DNA from 3 places in the Streptomyces sp. CS113 genome. Region 1 is predicted to be linked to each of the others. Evidence: riboswitches for the same ligand, from Rfam matches in the RefSeq annotation. Region 1 holds a riboswitch; each other region holds the start of a gene.
What was found. Region 1 has a riboswitch for cyclic di-AMP ahead of B9W62_RS16030 (transglycosylase SLT domain-containing protein). Riboswitches for the same ligand answer to the same signal wherever they lie in the genome.
Positions count from the first base shown of each region.

Region 2: it holds a riboswitch for cyclic di-AMP, as region 1 does, so the genes downstream of both, B9W62_RS05240 (M23 family metallopeptidase) here and B9W62_RS16030 (transglycosylase SLT domain-containing protein) in region 1, are expected to answer to the same signal.
Region 3: it holds a riboswitch for cyclic di-AMP, as region 1 does, so the genes downstream of both, B9W62_RS15080 (C40 family peptidase) here and B9W62_RS16030 (transglycosylase SLT domain-containing protein) in region 1, are expected to answer to the same signal.

Region 1 is NZ_KZ195574.1:3,659,254-3,664,765, forward strand. It holds gene B9W62_RS16015 (ABC transporter ATP-binding protein) at 1-73, opposite strand, end outside; gene B9W62_RS16020 (LolA family protein) at 137-1,387, opposite strand; gene B9W62_RS16025 (polyprenyl synthetase family protein) at 1,817-2,827, opposite strand; cyclic di-AMP (ydaO/yuaA leader) riboswitch at 3,566-3,733, shown strand; gene B9W62_RS16030 (transglycosylase SLT domain-containing protein) at 3,738-4,229, shown strand; gene B9W62_RS16035 (HAD family hydrolase) at 4,312-5,121, opposite strand; gene fahA (fumarylacetoacetase) at 5,470-5,512, shown strand, end outside.
Region 2 is NZ_KZ195574.1:1,212,276-1,217,787, forward strand. It holds gene B9W62_RS05235 (SGNH/GDSL hydrolase family protein) at 1-356, opposite strand, end outside; gene B9W62_RS05240 (M23 family metallopeptidase) at 592-1,539, opposite strand; cyclic di-AMP (ydaO/yuaA leader) riboswitch at 1,544-1,701, opposite strand; gene B9W62_RS05245 (tyrosine-protein phosphatase) at 2,126-2,923, shown strand; gene B9W62_RS05250 (DUF6126 family protein) at 2,957-3,076, opposite strand; gene B9W62_RS05255 (helix-turn-helix domain-containing protein) at 3,073-3,699, opposite strand; gene B9W62_RS05260 (aspartate aminotransferase family protein) at 3,798-5,183, opposite strand; gene dxs (1-deoxy-D-xylulose-5-phosphate synthase) at 5,184-5,512, opposite strand, start outside.
Region 3 is NZ_KZ195574.1:3,484,862-3,490,373, reverse strand. It holds gene B9W62_RS15095 (C40 family peptidase) at 1-730, opposite strand, end outside; gene B9W62_RS15090 (hypothetical protein) at 1,088-1,441, shown strand; gene B9W62_RS15085 (tellurite resistance/C4-dicarboxylate transporter family protein) at 1,419-2,435, opposite strand; gene B9W62_RS15080 (C40 family peptidase) at 2,463-3,653, opposite strand; cyclic di-AMP (ydaO/yuaA leader) riboswitch at 3,660-3,842, opposite strand; gene pcrA (DNA helicase PcrA) at 4,097-5,512, shown strand, end outside.

The DNA.
Region 1 (5,512 bases):
GGGTGGCGATGACGGCGTCATCCGCGTGCTCCTGGTCCGGGCGCTCCGGCTCCATGGCGGACGCTTCGGCCATCGGCTCCCTCTTCTCGTCCTCTTCGCCGTACGGGTGGGGGTGCCGCGTACGTACTTACTACTGCTACTGCGCGGCGTCGGCCGCCTTCACCAGCGCGTCCTTGGTGACCGCACCGGCGTAGACCTTGCCGTCGTCCGTGATCAGGGCGTTGACCAGGCGGGTCTTGAAGACCGTGCCCGAGCCGAAGTCGCCCTTGACCTGGTCCCCGAAGGAGCCGAGGAAACCACCGAGGGCGCCGAGGTCGTCGCCCTCGGAACCCGTGGGCAGACCGCCCTGGGCGCCGGTGTCGAAGGTGGCGATCGAGCTCCAGCCCTCGCCGATCACCTTGAGGCCGTCCATCCCCTTGGCAAGGTCGCCCTCGGCCTTGCGTCCGAGCTCCGGGGCATCGGCGGGCGCGCCGGCCTGGTCGGGCGAGCCGGCCTCGTCGGCCTCGGTGACCTTCGCTCCCGCGGGCGGCGTGAAGTCGAACGTCGACGCGTCCGGCTTCGCGAAGCTGACCTTGGTGAAGCCCACGTCCACGACGGCGGCGCCGCCGCTCGCCGGGGTCAGGGTGAACTTCAGCGGGGTACCGGTCTCGGCGTCCACGGCCACGGTGATCGCACCGACCGTGGACCCCTCCTGCTTGGGCTCGACGACCAGGCGGTAGGCGTCCCGGCCGGCCACCTGCGCGGTGCCGCCGACGGTCACGGACGTGGTGTCGTCGACCGACTTGAGCGCCTGCTCGGCGAAGTCCTTCGGCGTGGCCGGCACGTCCTTCTCCGGCCGCTCGGCGCCGTCGGGGGCGGTGGAGTGGTAGACCTCGTTGGACTGGCTGTCGTAGCCCCAGACGTCCTTGCCGTTGTGGATCAGGCTGTACTCGGCGGCGTTCTCCATGAGGGAGAGCTTCTGCCGGTCGGGGCCGTCGGCCGCGACGCGCAGCGTGTGGCTGCCCGACACCAGCTCGGTGAGCTTGGCCGACGGGTCGGCGGCGGAGCCCTCGCCGTCCCCGCCGGAGCCCGGACCTCCGGACATTCCGGACATCAGGCCGCTCTCCAGCCCGCCGAGGTCCGGCAGGCCCAGGTCGGTGTTGATGCGCACGGTGCCGGACAGCTGCTCGACGTCCGACTTGGCGATCTTCTCTATGAGCTGCTCCGCCGTGACCTTCGGCAGGTCGGGGTCGCCCGAGTCGGCGAGCGCGGGGACGAGCCCGATCGTCACGGCCGCCACTCCCATCACCGCGACCGGGACGACGTACCGCGCGGCCTTGCGCCGTCCGGCCCGCAGCTCCTCGCCCTCCCCGGCGGTCGTGCTGTCGTCGGAATCGATCGGTGCCATGTCTGCCCTACCTCCGTCGTCGGCGGCGGCTGTCTCGCGACCTCGCACGCGTTCACCCGTGAGCCGCCATTCTCACCCGAATCGGTGAGGATTGGTGTTTTTCCGTGGTGTCCATCTGACCAAATCACCGGAGCGCAGGCGTCAGACCCCGGGCTCAACTCCGCCTACTCCTGCGGGATGACACGCAAGGGCCCAGACTCCCCCGGCCCGTAGGGGCCGCTGTACGCCACCCGGCAGCGGACGGGCCCGACGCGTGACGCACGTCACGGACGGCGCGTCACGGGCGGCGCGTCATGGGCGGCGCGCAGCGAATGGTGCGACGGACGACACCGGCAGACACCTGCCGGCACTGGCAGACAGCCGACGGCACCGGCAGACAGCTGACAGCAACGGCAGACAGCCGACGGCTCGTGACGGGCCGCCGAGCGGTCAGCCGGCCCGGTGGACCACCGCGTCGCACAGCTCGATCAGCGAGGCCTTCGCGTCGCACTCCCGCAGCGGGGCCAGCGCGGCCCGGGCGTCCTTGGCGTACCGGACGGTGTCCCGGCGGGCCTGCTCCAGCGCGGGGTGCGCGCGCAGCAGGCGCAGCGCCTCGGCGTGCCGCGCGTCGTCGCTCAGGTCGGAGTCGAGCAGCTCGCACAGCGCGAGGTCCTCGGCGAGCCCCAGCCGGGCCGCCCGCTCACGCAGCCGCAGTACGGGCAGGGTGGGGATGCCCTCGCGCAGGTCCGTGCCGGGCGTCTTGCCGGACTCGTCGGAGTCGGAGGCGATGTCCAGGACGTCGTCCGCGAGCTGGAAGGCGACACCGAGCCGCTCGCCGTACTGGGTCAGCACGTCCACCACCGTCTCGTCGGCGCCGGACATCATCGCGCCGAACCGGCAGGAGACCGCCACCAGCGAGCCCGTCTTGCCGCCCAGCACGTCCAGGTAGTGGTCGACCGGGTCGCGGCCGTCCTGCGGGCCGGCCGTCTCCAGGATCTGGCCGGTGACCAGCCGCTCGAACGCGAGGGCCTGGACCCGGACGGCCTCGGGACCGAGGTCGGCGAGGATCTGCGATGCGCGGGCGAACAGGAAGTCGCCGGTGAGGACCGCGACCGAGTTGCCCCAGCGGGTGTTCGCACTGGGCACGCCGCGCCGCACGGCGGCCTCGTCCATCACGTCGTCGTGATACAGCGTGGCGAGGTGGGTCAGCTCCACGACCACGGCCGAGGGCACGATCCCGGGGGCGTAGGGGTCGCCGAACTGGGCCGAGAGCATCACCAGCAGCGGCCGGAACCGTTTCCCGCCGGCCCGCACCAGGTGCTGGGCGGCCTCCGTGATGAACGGCACCTCGCTTTTGGTTGCCTCGAGCAACCCTTCCTCGACAGCAACCAATCCGGCCTGGACATCGGCTTCCAGAGCCTGGTCCCGCACGCTCAGCCCGAACGGCCCGACGACGGTCACGAGGGGTCTCCTGTCTGCTGGTGTCTACTGGCGATTACCCGGCGATTACCTGGTTTGTCGATAGGTCGCTGCCACCACTCAAGTCAGCGTATCCGGTCACGTTTCGATCACCGCTAGCGCCCACCGTTACAGGCTGGTCGGTATCGGATCATGAACGGTATGTTTTTGATCAGGTGATATGAGCAGATTTCGGTTGACATCGCCGGAGGGCCAGAGAACAAGGGGAGCCGGACCCGGAGGGCGGACGGAGCAGAAACCGCCACCGAAGATCCCATCACTCCTCCCAACGGCCCGCACTTCGAGAACGTCACCCGATCGACACGCGCACCCACCCCCTGCCACGCCGGTTCACGCGCGCGCCCCGGCGGGTACGGCCACCCCCTTCCCGGCCACCCGCTCCCCACTCGCTTCCCTCCCCTCGCCGCTCGACACTCGAAGCCGTCGCCACCCGCGGCCGGTTGACGCACAGTTGAGGCTAATGCCCGTTTTGCGGTGCTTGTTTAAGCCAGTGAGTTGGCTCACTTCGAGCCACCTGCGAGCAACCCCGCCCGAACCTGTGCCCCGCCTTTGCCCCGCAAGCCAGTTGGGACGTGGCAACAGCAAAGGATCAAGAGCCTCAAACACCTCAGACCATGGTCAACAGGCGCGTTGGGTGATTCCTGCACTTGTTCCGGACATGTGCTCTCGCATACGTTCCCGGCCTGTCGGGCGGACGCCGAATCCTGCCACCGCCCGTCGCACAGTCATCCACCAACACACTCGCCGGCAGGAGCGGGGGACCCAGGTAAGTCGCCGCGCCGGTCACCACCGGAGCGGCTCGGGGTGAAGCCGTACCCGTCAGGGCGCGGCCGGGCACCTCCCCGCCCGAACCCGACAGCTCACCTCGTAGGCGTAAGGAGAGGGACACCGCATGTCTGCCAACGGTCAGAACCGTCACGCCCGCACCAGCCGCCTCGCCCGGAAGCTCGCCGTGGCCGGCGCCGGTGCCGCGGTGCTCGCGCTGCCGCTCATCGGCGCCAGCACCGCCTCCGCGGCCACCCCGGCCGCCGCCACGACCGCCACCACGGCGGCCACGGCCTACCCGGACAACCTCGACGGCTGGATCCGTGAGTCGCTCGACATCATGGCCCAGCACGGCATCCCCGGGACCTACGAGGGCATTCACCGCAACATCATGCGGGAGTCCTCCGGCAACCCGCTCGCCATCAACAACTGGGACATCAACGCCATCAACGGCACCCCGTCCAAGGGCCTGCTCCAGGTGATCGACCCGACCTTCCAGGCGTACCACGTCGAGGGCACCTCCTGGGACCCGTACGACCCGGTCGCCAACATCACCGCCGCCTGCAACTACGCGGCCGACCGCTACGGCTCGATGGACAACGTCTTCAGCGCGTACTGAGCCGTACCGCCGCGGTGGCGCACCATGCGGTGAAGCACCATGTGGTGGCGCACCATGTGGTGGCGCACCATGGGGTACCGCCTCACGCGGTACCGAAGATCCGCTCGAGGACGACGGCCACGCCGTCGTCCTCGTTCGTCGTGGTGACCTCGTCCGCCACCGCCTTGAGTTCGGGGTGGGCACCGGCCATGGCGACGCCGTGGGCCGCCCAGTGGAACATGGGGATGTCGTTGGGCATGTCCCCGAAGGCGATCGTCCGCCGCCGCCCCACACCCAGGCGCTCGGCGGCCAGCGCCAGGCCGGTCGCCTTGGTGATGCCGCAGGGCTGGAGCTCCACGGTGCCGGGCCCCGACATGGTGACCGTCGCGAGGGAGCCGACCACCGCGCGCGCCGTCCCCGCCAGTTCGTCGTCGGTCAGCTCGGGGTGGCGGAGCAGCACCTTGCTGATCGGCGTGGACCACAGCTGCTCGCGACGCTCGACGCGCACCGCGGGCAGTGTCGGGTGGGGCATCAGGTAGCCCGGCTCGATGAGCGTCAGCCCGTCGACGCCGTCCTGGTCGACGGCGGCGTGCACCTGTCCCACCTCGGCCTCGATCTTGCCGAGCGCGGTCTCGGCCAGCTCCCGGTCGAGGGTGACCGACCACAGCATCCGGTGCGCACCGGCGTCGTACACCTGCGCGCCCTGCCCGCACACCGCGAGTCCCGTGCAGCCGAGCCGGTCGAGCAGCGGGCGCACCCGGGGGGCCGGCCGCCCCGTCACCACCAGGTGGCGCGCACCCGCCCCGGCGACCCTCGCCAGCGCGGCCAGCGACCGGTCGGAGACGGTGTCGTCGCCGCGGAGCAGCGTGCCGTCCAGGTCGGTGGCGACGAGTGAATATGCGGTGCGGTCCATGATCAGAGAATACGGACACCGCACCCCTCCGACTCACCCGTGACCGCTTCCGAACGAGGGCGTGGTGAGTGCGTTCGAACCCGGCCGCCGATGCACGCGAACGCCCGGTCAGGTCCCACAACCTGACACATCATCGGCTGGAGCGGGTTCAGGGCCTCAGCGCCGTTCGGCGACACCACGACCTGCCGGACACTGCCTCCTGCCGCACTGCCCAAGACCGGTAGGTCACCCGTAACGTGTGGCCCGACCACGTGTCACACCACGCACACCGATCGCGTGGCACACCGATCGCGTGGCACACCGGCGCGCACGGCGCACATGGCGAGCACGAAAGCGAGGCAGCACCCGATGCCCCCCTTCGATGTCCCCGAGGGTGACCCCTTCGGCCCGC
Region 2 (5,512 bases), 2.4 Mb from region 1:
AAGCCGGTGGTCACCAGGACGGTGCCGGCCGCGGCGGTCAGCGCGGCCACCGCCAGTTCGAAGCGCTCGGCGACCTCGTCGGGATCGGTGCCGGGCCGGATGATGTCGTTGCCGCCGGCCGCGAACGAGACCAGGTCCGGCGCGCAGGCGACGACCCGCGGGACCTGTTCCGCCACGATCTGGTCGAGGAGCCTGCCGCGCACGGCGAGGTTCGTGTACGTGAAGTCGCCCTCGGGGCGCCGGTCCGCGAGCAGTACGGCGAGCCGGTCCGCCCAGCCGACGAACGCCCCGTCCGGGCCGGGGTCGCCGACGCCCTCGGTGAAGCTGTCCCCCACCGCCACGTACGACCCGATCACTGCTCTGCTGTCACTCTTCGAATCGTCTGCCACATCCGCCCATGATTCACCTTGGAATGTGACCTACGCGACCGTAGGAAGGGGTTGACGGGCGGTGAGAAAGGCCACGCCTAAAGTGTTCGTCAATTCCGGAATACATCGGGGAACGGATACGCCGGACGCCGGACACGCCGAAGGCCGGACCCGGGGATCGGGGTCCGGCCTTCGGGGCGCGGAGGCTGCGCGGGTCCGGTCGTCAGACGGAGACGCCGTGCGAGCGCAGGAACGCGATCGGGTCGATGTCCGAGCCGTAGTCCGGCGTGGTGCGGATCTCGAAGTGCAGGTGCGGGCCGGTCACGTTACCGGTGGCACCGGAGAGGCCGACCTGCTGACCCGCCGTCACCGACTGACCGGCGGAGACGGAGAGCGAGGAGAGGTGGGCGTACTGGGCGTAGTGGCCGTCGGCGAGCTGGATGACGACCTGGTTGCCGTACGCGCCGCCCCAGCCGGCGGAGACGACGGTGCCCGCGCCGACGGCCTTCAGGGAGGTGCCGGTCGGGACGACGAAGTCGGTGCCGGTGTGGTAGCCGCTGGACCACATGCTGCCGGACTGGTGGTACGGGGTACCGACGGTGCCGCCCACGACGGGGGAGGTGTAGCCGCTGGTGGTGCCCGCGGACTGGGTCCCGGTGTTCGAGGAGGCGGAGGAGTCCGAGGAGGAGGCCTTCTCGGCGTCCGTCGACTTCTTGGCCGGCTTCTCGGCGGCCGGCTTCTCGGCGGACTTCTGCGCGGGCTTGTCCGACTGCGCGGAGGACGGCGCCGCGGACTTGGCGGCCTGGGCGCCGATCGACAGCTCGAGACCGGGGTGGATCAGCGACGGGTCGGAACCGACGGCCTCGCGGTTGTCCGCGTAGAGCTTCTTCCAGCCACCGTCGACGTGCTGCTCGTCGGCGATCTTCGAAAGGTAGTCACCGCTCTTCACGGTGTAGGTGCGCGAGTCGGAGTTCTTCTCGGCGGCGGCCTTCTTGGCCGCCGCCGGAACGGACTGCGTGGCCTGCTCGGAAACGGAGTGCGCGGGAGCGGCGTTGGCGGCGGCGGCACCCATCAGCGGGAGTGCGAGCGCGGCGCCACCGGTTCCGGCGACGGCGATGGCGCGGGTCAGGCGCATGGCCCTGGTACGGCGGTGCTTACCCTTCGCGGGCATGGCGAATTCCTCTCCGGCGCCTGCGAGGTGAGCTGTCGGGTGCGGGCTGGAGATGCCCGGCCGCGCCGAAACGCGGCTTTACCCCAAGCCGTTCCGGGAACCGGAACAGGCAGTTCTACCTGTGGGTCCCCCGCTCCTGCCGTGTACGGGTGGTGGATGAGTGCGGGCTCCGGTCGGCGGCAGGATTAGGCGTCCGTCCGGATCGGTGGTGAACGTAAGGGACCAGGACGCGCAGGGACAAGCGAGAGGTTCCTCCGTCCGGTGTTCCGATTGATCCTTTACGGGAATTACCGGTAACCCTGCGTCGATTTCCGTCGCGCCGTTTTTCCTTAAAGGCCTTGAGAAACAGCTGAATTACGTGAACATGACGGGCAACACACGGTCACGGATATGACGCTGCTCACGCGCCCCTCACCCACCCTCCGCCATTTCAGGCCCAGTTGTTATGAAGGCACCAATTCGGACAGAAGGCTCTTATCGGCTCGCACTATCCCTCGGAGCATGATTTCGCGCGCGGGTCATGCCGTATCGTCGTGGGACGCCCGCCGGCGAGCAGCGGCGGCGGCGTGGACTGGGAGGAGCCCCCGTGACGCAGCAGGTCCCGTCGACCGAGCCCGAGCTGACCGGAGTGCGCAACTTCCGGGACGTGGGCGGACTGCCGACCGTGGACGGCCGGCGGGTGCGCCCCGGGGTGCTGTTCCGCAGCGGCCACCTGGCGCACGCCACCGGCGAGGACACCGCGTTCCTGGCCTCGCTGGGCCTGCACACGATCTTCGACTTCCGCAACGCGGCCGACCAGAAGCTCGAGGGGCCGGACGTCGAGCTGCCCGGCGTGCGCAATGTGAACCTGCCGCTGAGCGATCCGGCCGACGGCGCCGAGTTCTGGAAGATGGTCCGCGACGGGGACCTCGACCAGCTGCACGGAATCCTCGCCGACGGCAAGGGCGCCCAGCGGATGATCGACTCCTACCGCTCGATCGTCACGGAGCGCACGGCGGAGCACTCCCGCATCCTGCACGCGCTCGCCGAGGACAGCGTCCCCGCGCTGATGCACTGCGCGGCCGGAAAGGACCGTGCGGGCCTGTCCATCGCCGTCACGCTGCTCGCCCTGGGGGTCGAGCGCGAGGCCGTCGTCGAGGACTACCTGAAGTCGAACGCCGCGCACCGCCGCTACAAGGTGCGCCGCAGCGGCTCCGCGGCCGCGGCCTACTCCCCCGAGGTCATGGAGCTGCTCAGCCCCCTGTTCGACGCGCGCGCCGAGTACCTGGCGGCGGCCTTCGAGACCATCGAGGAGACGTGGGGCGGCGTCGACGCGTACCTGGAGAAGGGGCTGCGGCTCACCGCCGGGACCCGGGAGCGGCTGCGCGAGCGGATGCTGGACTGAGCCGGGGCACCCGGCACCCGCCCGCGGACGGCGCTATTTGGCGCCGACCTCGAACAGCAGGTAGAGGAAGCCGCCGAAGACGTGCCCCAGGGCGATGTAGATGATCAGCCGCACCCACAGGGCGCGCGGGAACTTCTCCTGCATGGTACTCATGGCATCTCTCCGGGGTTCGGGCCGGCGGCCGGGCCGAGGCACAGGGCGGCCGCCGGGCTTTGCAGCAGGGTGTGGACGAAGAGCAGCTCGACCCCGTCGGGGTCCTGGGCGGCGATCCGGTGCGGGGTCATCGAGTCGAAGTGCGCGCCGTCCCCCACGGTGAGCCGGTGCTCGGTGTCGCCGAGGCGCAGCCGCAACCGGCCCCTGAGGACGTGGAGCCACTCCTCACCGGGGTGCACCCGCACGACGTCGCCCTGGGAGCCGTACGGCACCTGGACGCGCAGGGCGTGCATGCCGCGGCCCGGCGCTCCGGCCCGGTAGTACGTCCAGCCGCCCGCGCTCGTGGGTTCCATGTCGGCGGCGCGCACGACGGCGTCCCGGTCGGCGGCCGTCTCCCCCAGCAGCTCGGCGACGGTCGTACCGTAGACGCGGGCGAGGGAGAGCAGCATCGGCAGCGAGGGCTGGCGCTGCCCGGTCTCCAGCCGGGACAGGTGGGCGGGCGAGAGTCCCGCGGCACGGGCCGCGGTCTCCAGGGTGAGGGCGGCCCGTCGCCGCAGCTCACGCAGCTGCGGCGCGACGGCGGCGACGGTCCCCCCGGCGGGACCGGTCTCGGAGGCGCTCATGCCTCCATTCAGCCCGAACCTTGCCCACCAGGCAAATTTCTTGCCTCACGGGCAAAGGCCCGGCGGTCCGCCGCACGGACGGCCGGGCCGGGCCGGACTCAGCGGTTGGCCACCGCCTGCTTGACCAGGGTCTTGCCGAAGTCCCACATCAGGCCACCGCCGTGGTGCGCGTCCTCCATCACGTCCGTGAAGGCGTCGACGAACCGGTCGGCGTCGGCGGTGTCGATGATCAGCGGCGGGATCAGCTTGATCACTTCCAGGTGGTCGCCGGACACCTGGGTCAGGATCCGGTGCCGCTGCAACAGCGGCACGACCACCATCTGCGCGAACAGCCCCTTCCGCGCGGCTTGCAGCATCGTCCAGCGGCTGCGCAGCTTCAGGGACTGCGGGCGGCCGAACTCGATGCCGATCATCAGCCCGCGGCCCCGGACGTCGGCGAGCAGCTCGTACCGGTCCACCAGCCCGGCGAGCCGGGACTTCAGCCGCTCCCCCACCGCGGCGGCGTTCGCCACGATCTGCTCGTTCTCCATGACCGACAGCACCGCGAGCCCGGCGGCCATGGCCTGCGCGTTGGACCCGAAACTCGCCGAGTGGACCTGCACGCGGTCCATCGAGGAGTACACCTTCTGGAAGATCCAGTCCTTGCCCAGGGTGGCGCCGACCGGGACGTAGCCGCCGGAGAGCGCCTTGGCCACGCAGACCAGATCGGGCTCCACCCCGTCGGAGTGCTGGTAGGCGTAGAACTTGCCGGTACGGCCGAGGCCCGTCTGCACCTCGTCGGCGATCAGCAGCGCCTTGTGCCGGTGCAGCAGTTCCTGAGCGGCGAGCAGGTAGCCGGGCGGGGCCTCGTGCACGCCCTTGCCCTGGACCGGCTCCACGATGAGGGCGGCCACGTCGCCCTTCTTCAGCTCGCGCGCCAGGGCGTCCAGGTCGCCGAGCGGGACGGCGGTGTCGGGCAGCAGGGGCGCGAAGCCCTTGCGGAAGCCGTCCTCGCCGTTGACGGAGAGGGAGCCGGCGGTCAGTCCGTGGAAGGCGTGCGTGCAGTAGAGGATCCGCTGCCTGCCGGTCGCGTACCGGGCGAACTTCAGGGCGGTCTCGACGGCCTCGGTGCCGCTGTTGCCGAAGAAGACGCGGTCCAGGTGCGGGCTGTAGGAGAGCAGCTTCTCGGCCAGCAGCCCGGGCAGCGGCGGGCAGTCGAAGCGGGTCAGGTCGGCGAGCGAGGCGTCGAGTACGTCGTGCAGCGCCTTGCGGACGACGGGGTGGTGCCGTCCCAGGCCCATGACCGCGAACCCGGCGAGCATGTCCAGGTAGTCGTTGCCGTCCGCGTCCCAGAAGTGCGCGCCCTCGGCCCGCTCGTAGACCTTGTCGAAGCCGATGGTGTGCAGCATGCGCGGCAGCTGGTGGTTGAGGTGCTTGGCGTGCAGCTCGTACCGCTCGGCCCCGCGCTCGGCCAAGAGCGCGGCGAGGTCGAACTCCTTGGTCATTCAGTTATCTCCTTGCGCTGGCATGACGATCGGTGCGTCGCCGGACTCTTCCACTGCCGGTTCGGCGAGGGCCAGGCTGGCGCCGATCCGGCCGGCGACGTCGACGGGGGTGAGGCCGATGTCCGCGAGCACCTCGGCGCGCTTGGCGTGCCCGAGGAACTGCTCGGGGATGCCGAAGCGGCGTACGGGGACGTCGACCTCGGCGTCGCCGAGCGCCAGCGCCACCGCGGAACCGACGCCGGCGGCGCGGCTGTTGTCCTCGACGACGGCCACCAGCCGGTGCCGGGCAGCGAGCGGTGCCAGCGCCGGGTCGACGGGCTTGACCCAGC
Region 3 (5,512 bases), 170 kb from region 1:
GGTAGGCGTAGGCGACGGCCGCCGCGGCGCGGGAGTTGGGGGCCTGGGCCGAGGCGGACAGGCTCTCCCGGGGACCCGGCGCCGAGCGGGAGGCCCGGTCGCCGGCGTCGGCGCGTTCATCGGCGGTGAGCCGGGACAGCAGGCGGCGGGCCGCCGCCAGCTTGCCGGTGACGGTCTCGCGGTGACGTTTCAGCTCGGCGCGCCGCGACTTCAGCGAGGACACCTCGACGCGGGCGGCGCCGCGCAGTTGCTCGATCTCCCGGAGTTCCTTGCGTACGCGGCCCACCGCGGCCTGCTGCCGGCTGCCCGCGCGCTCGGCGAACGCGGCCCCGTCGAGGTACCGGTCCGGGTCGGAGGAGAGCGCGAGTTGCAGCGCCGGGTCCAGACCGCCGCTGCGGTACTGCGCCGCCGCCACCGAACCGAGCGCCTCCCGGGCCGAGTTCAGCCGGTCCTCCTTGCGGGCGGCGGCGTCCCGCAGTTCCTCCAGGCGCCGTTCGGCGGCGTCCGCCTTCTCCTTCGCGCCGTTGTACTTCTCCGTGGCCACCTCGGCCTCCTGGTAGAGCTTGTCCACCTTGTCCCTGACCTGTGCCGCCGTCGGCTGCGGGTCGGCGTGTCCGGTGCCGCCGCCCAGCCCCGCGGCGGTGGCCGCGCCCGCGAGGGTGATGGTGGCCGCCGTACGGGCCCTGCCGCCGCCCGTCGCGCGCTGTCGCGGCCTGCGGTGCGCTCCCACCTGCGATCCACGTCCTTCCGTACGACTCGACTCCGGTCCGTGCCGGGTCGGCTCCGGTCCGTTCCGGCTGCCTGAGCGAGGACGCTAGGCGGGTCGGTAACGGTCCGGTGACGGAATGCGCGGAAGTGGCGGCACCGGATCGCACGGCGACCGCACGTGACCGCCGGCGCCTCCAGGGCGCGTCGTCTTCACACAGGGTGATGACCGATGTGCCGGATCGGAGGCGGGTGGGGGTGGGGAGCTGTTATGGGGTCGGCGGGGCAGGCCGGTGTCCGGCGGCGGCGGGGCAAGCCGGTGTCCGGCTGCGGGGCAGGCCGGTGTCCGGGCGTGGCGGGCCCCTCATTAGGCTCCGGCCCCATGGACGTACTCATCCACATCTTCGTCGGCCTGCACATCATCGGTATCGCCTCGCTCCTGGGCGGCTTCCTGACCCAGATGAAGGCGATGGGCCAGGGCACGGCCCGGTTCACCCCCGCGATGCTGCACGGCGCGCTGACGATGCTGGTCACCGGCGCCGTCCTGGTCGGCCTCAACCAGGCCCAGGACTACTCCGTCGACAACGTCAAGATCGGCGTCAAGCTCGCCGTACTGATCGTGATCCTCGGCCTGGTCTACGTGAAGCGGGACGAGGAGAAGGTGGAAAAGCCGCTGTTCGCGCTGGTGGGCGGGCTGACCCTGGTCAACGTCTTCATCGCGGTGCTGTGGACCTGACCGTCGCACCGGGGTCCGCTGCCGCGGACCGCAGCCCCGCCCGGGCCCGTACGACCGCGCCCGCGGCGACCGCCAGCCACCCGGCCACCGCGATCCACAGCAGCGCCCGGCCGGGCACGTCCAGCCACGGGACGTCGACGACGGCGGCCACCGACAGCGTCGCCGCCGCCGTCATACCGAGCGGGAAGACGGTCGACCAGCGGCGCACGTCGTAGCGCAGGCGGGGCCAGGCGATCTCCGCCGCCAGGAGCACGGCGTACCAGGCGAGGTCGAGCGTGAGCAGGAAGACCGTCACGTCGTGCAGGACGGCCTGGTCGTCGGCGTTCCACAGGTACATGCCGGTCCCGGCCGCCGCGAGCAGCTTGGCGCCGGCGAGGGCCGAGATGGCGAGCGCGCCGCCCGCCACCCAGTGGTCGCCCGAGCCCCGGGCCACCTGCCGCAGATCGAAGCGGAACAGCGCGATCAGGTAGAGCACGATGCCCAGCCAGAACGGCACCAGCGCCGCGTGCGCCAGCCAGGGCGTCGAGGTGGCCGCGGCCAGTGTGGCGGCGAGCACGGCGAGCCCCTCCGTGGCCACGCAGCTCAGGAACACCGCCCCGGGCATCCGCCGCCCCCAGTGCCGCACCACCAGGAGCAGCAGCCACGGCCACAGCAGGGCGGCCAGGGCCAGCAGCACCGCCGCCAGGAGCGACCAGCCGAGCAGCGAGAAGCGGGTGCCGAGCACGGTCGTCGCGGCGACGGCGGTGAGCGCCCCCGGTGTCCCGGCCCGCTTCACCCACTGCGCCCGGTCGGCCAGCAGCAGGTAGACGAAGTTCGCGGCCAGTATCAGCCAGGCGGCGCACGCCAGGACCAGGGCGATCCGGGACAGGACCTCGCGGCCCGTCAGATGCAGGGCGACCGACACGATGCCGGTCGCCATCACCGCGGCCCCGGCCGCCGGTGGACGCTGCGCCCACCAGGCGCGCAGCGCGGAGGGATGGGTGGCCGATGACATGGGCCCGATGCTAAGGACCCGCGGCGATCAGGCCGGGCGCACCACGCTGTAGATCGACGACTCGCCGTCGTAGAAGATCGACTCCTCGCGGACGTACGCGCCCGGCTTCGGCGCGTGGATCATCATGCCGTCGCCGATGTACAGGCCGACGTGGCTGATGTCGTCGTAGAAGAAGACCAGGTCACCGGGTTGTGCCTGGGAGACGGAGACGGTCGTGCCGGCGTTGACCTGGTCGTAGGTGACGCGCGGCAGGGTCACGCCCGCGGCCTTCCAGGCGGCCTGGGTGAGGCCCGAGCAGTCGTAGGAGCCGGGGCCCGTGGCGCCCCAGACGTACGGCTTGCCGATCTGGGCGCGGGCGAAGGCGATCGCCTTCTCGGCCTTGGTGCCGTTCGAGGTGCCCGGCGTCGACGAGCCCGACTCCGACGTGCCGGTGCCGCCGGAGCTTCCCGAGGATCCGGAGCCGCTCTCCTGCTCGGCGGCCTCCTCCCGGCGCTTGCGCTCGGCCTCCTCCTGCGCCGCCTGCCGCTTCGCCAGCTCGGCGGCCTTGCGGGCGGCCTCCTGCTGCTTCTTCTTCTCGATCGCCGCGAGCCGGGCCTTCTCCTCGGCGGTCAGTTCCGAGAGCAGCTCCCGCGCGGTGGCGAGTTTCTTCTGGACGGTCGCCTTGGCCGTCTTCAGGTCCTTCTGCGAGTCGGTGAGCGTCTCGAGGCTCTCGGTGGCCTCGCGGCGCTTCTTCATCGTGTCGGACTGCTGGGTGACGTAGTCGTCGACGGCGGTCTTCTGCCGGCCGGTGAGCCGGTTCATCAGCTGGTTCTGGTCGAAGTAGTCCTGCGGCGAGTCCGCGAGGAGCAGTGTCGCGGTCTCCGGGACCGAGGCGCCCGTGCGGTACTGGGCGGAGGCGAAGGAACCCAGCTCCTCGCGCGCGTCGTTGAGCTTCTGGGTGCGCTGGGCGACGTCGTCGAGGAGGGTGTCGACCTTCTTGCGCTGCTTGGAGGTCTTCTCCTTGGCCGCGTTGTACTTCTCGGTCGCCGACCCGGCCTGGCGGTAGAGGTCGTCGACCTTCTTCTCGACCTCTTCGAGGGTCGGCCGGTCGTCCGACGGCGTGGCGTTCGCCGTCTGGGACAGCAGGGCGACGGAGGTGAGGGCCGCGGTGGCGAGGGCCGGGGTCCGTATGCCCGCGACGCGGGGACCGGTGGGACGCGACTTGCGGTGCGACGCCAAGGAGGCGACTCCTTCCAGTGCTCCGCCTACCGGGTTAGCTGTCGGGTTCGGGCGGTGTGATGCGGAAGGGTTGCCCTACGGCGAGTCCGTCCCTCACGGAGGGCGGTGTCGCCGATTCACCCCAAAGTTCTCGGTTGGGTCCCCGGCTCCGGCTGCCGTGCGGCGTACCGGACTCGGCGGAGGCCGCGCGGCCCGGCGAGGTTCGCCGGAGGGGGTCGAGCGGCCTGCCCCGCACCGTAGCCAACTCGTGTGGCCGCTGTGAAGGTTGGTGGGTGATATGCCCGATACATTTTCGTGACCTTCTGTTCGGGTGCCTCCGGGGCGGTCATGGGCGTCACTCTTCGTGGTTCCGCTGGTCGCAGGGCGTGTCCGCGCCCGGGAGCGGTGGGCATTTTCCGGGGTGGCACCGGGTTGTCGGTGGGGCGCCCTAGACTCGGAGAGCGATGAGCAGCCTCTTTGACGACAGCTTCCTGGCGAGCCTCCAGACCCCCCGGGGTCACGAGGAGGAACCCCCGCCGCCGCCCGAGGACGAGCACGGACCGGAGCCGGTGCCGCACGATCTGTTCGGCGGGAAGTTCGACGCGCCTCCGGAGCGGGAGACCCACTACCGGGACGGCGCCCCGCGCCCCGCCCTGGACGCCGCCGCGCTCCTGGAGGGGCTGAACGAGTACCAGCGGGCCGCCGTCGTCCACTCCGGCTCCCCGCTGCTCATCGTGGCCGGTGCCGGTTCCGGCAAGACCCGCGTCCTCACCCACCGCATCGCCCACCTGCTGGCCGAGCGGAGCGTCCACCCCGGGCAGATCCTCGCGATCACCTTCACCAACAAGGCCGCGGGCGAGATGAAGGAGCGCGTGGAGCAGCTCGTCGGCCCGCGCGCCAACGCGATGTGGGTGATGACCTTCCACAGCGCGTGCGTGCGCATCCTGCGCCGCGAGTCGAAGAGGCTCGGCTTCACCTCGTCGTTCTCGATCTACGACGCCGCCGACTCCAAGCGGCTCATGGCGCTGGTCTGCCGCGACCTCGACCTGGACCCGAAGAAGTTCCCGCCGAAGTCCTTCAGCGCCAAGATCTCGAACCTGAAGAACGAGCTGATCGACGAGGAGGACTTCGCCGCGCAGGCTGCCGACGGCTTCGAGAAGACCCTCGCCCAGGCGTACGCGATGTACCAGTCGCGGCTGCGCGAGGCCAACGCCCTCGACTTCGACGACCTGATCATGACCACGGTCAATCTGCTGCGCGCCTTCCCGGACGTCGCCGAGCACTACCGCCGCCGCTTCCGGCACGTCCTGGTCGACGAGTACCAGGACACCAACCACGCCCAGTACGCCCTGGTGCGCGAGCTGGTCGGCGTGCCCTCGGAGCACCCCGTCGACGTGCCGCCGGAGGCCGAGGTGCCGCCCGCCGAGCTGTGCGTGGTGGGCGACGCCGACCAGTCGATCTACGCCTTCCGCGGCGCCACCATCCGCAACATCCTCCAGTTCGAGGAGGACTACCCGGACGCGACGACGATCCTGCTCGAGCAGAACTACCGCTCCACGCAGACCATCCTCAGCGCCGCCAACGCCGTCATCGAGCGCAACGAGTCCCGCCGCCCGAAGAACCTGTGGACCAACCAGGGCAGCGGCGCGCAGATCACCGGGTACGTCGCCGACACCGAGCACGACGAGGCGCAGTTCGTCGCCGACGAGATAGACCGCCTCACCGACGCGGGCGAGGCCAAGGCCGGAGACGTCGCGGTCTTCTACCGGACCAACGCGCAGTCCCGTGTCTTCGAAGAGGTCTTCATCCGCACCGGCCTGCCCTACAAGGTCGTCGGCGGCGTCCGCTTCTACGAGCGCAAGGAGGTCCGGGACGTCCTG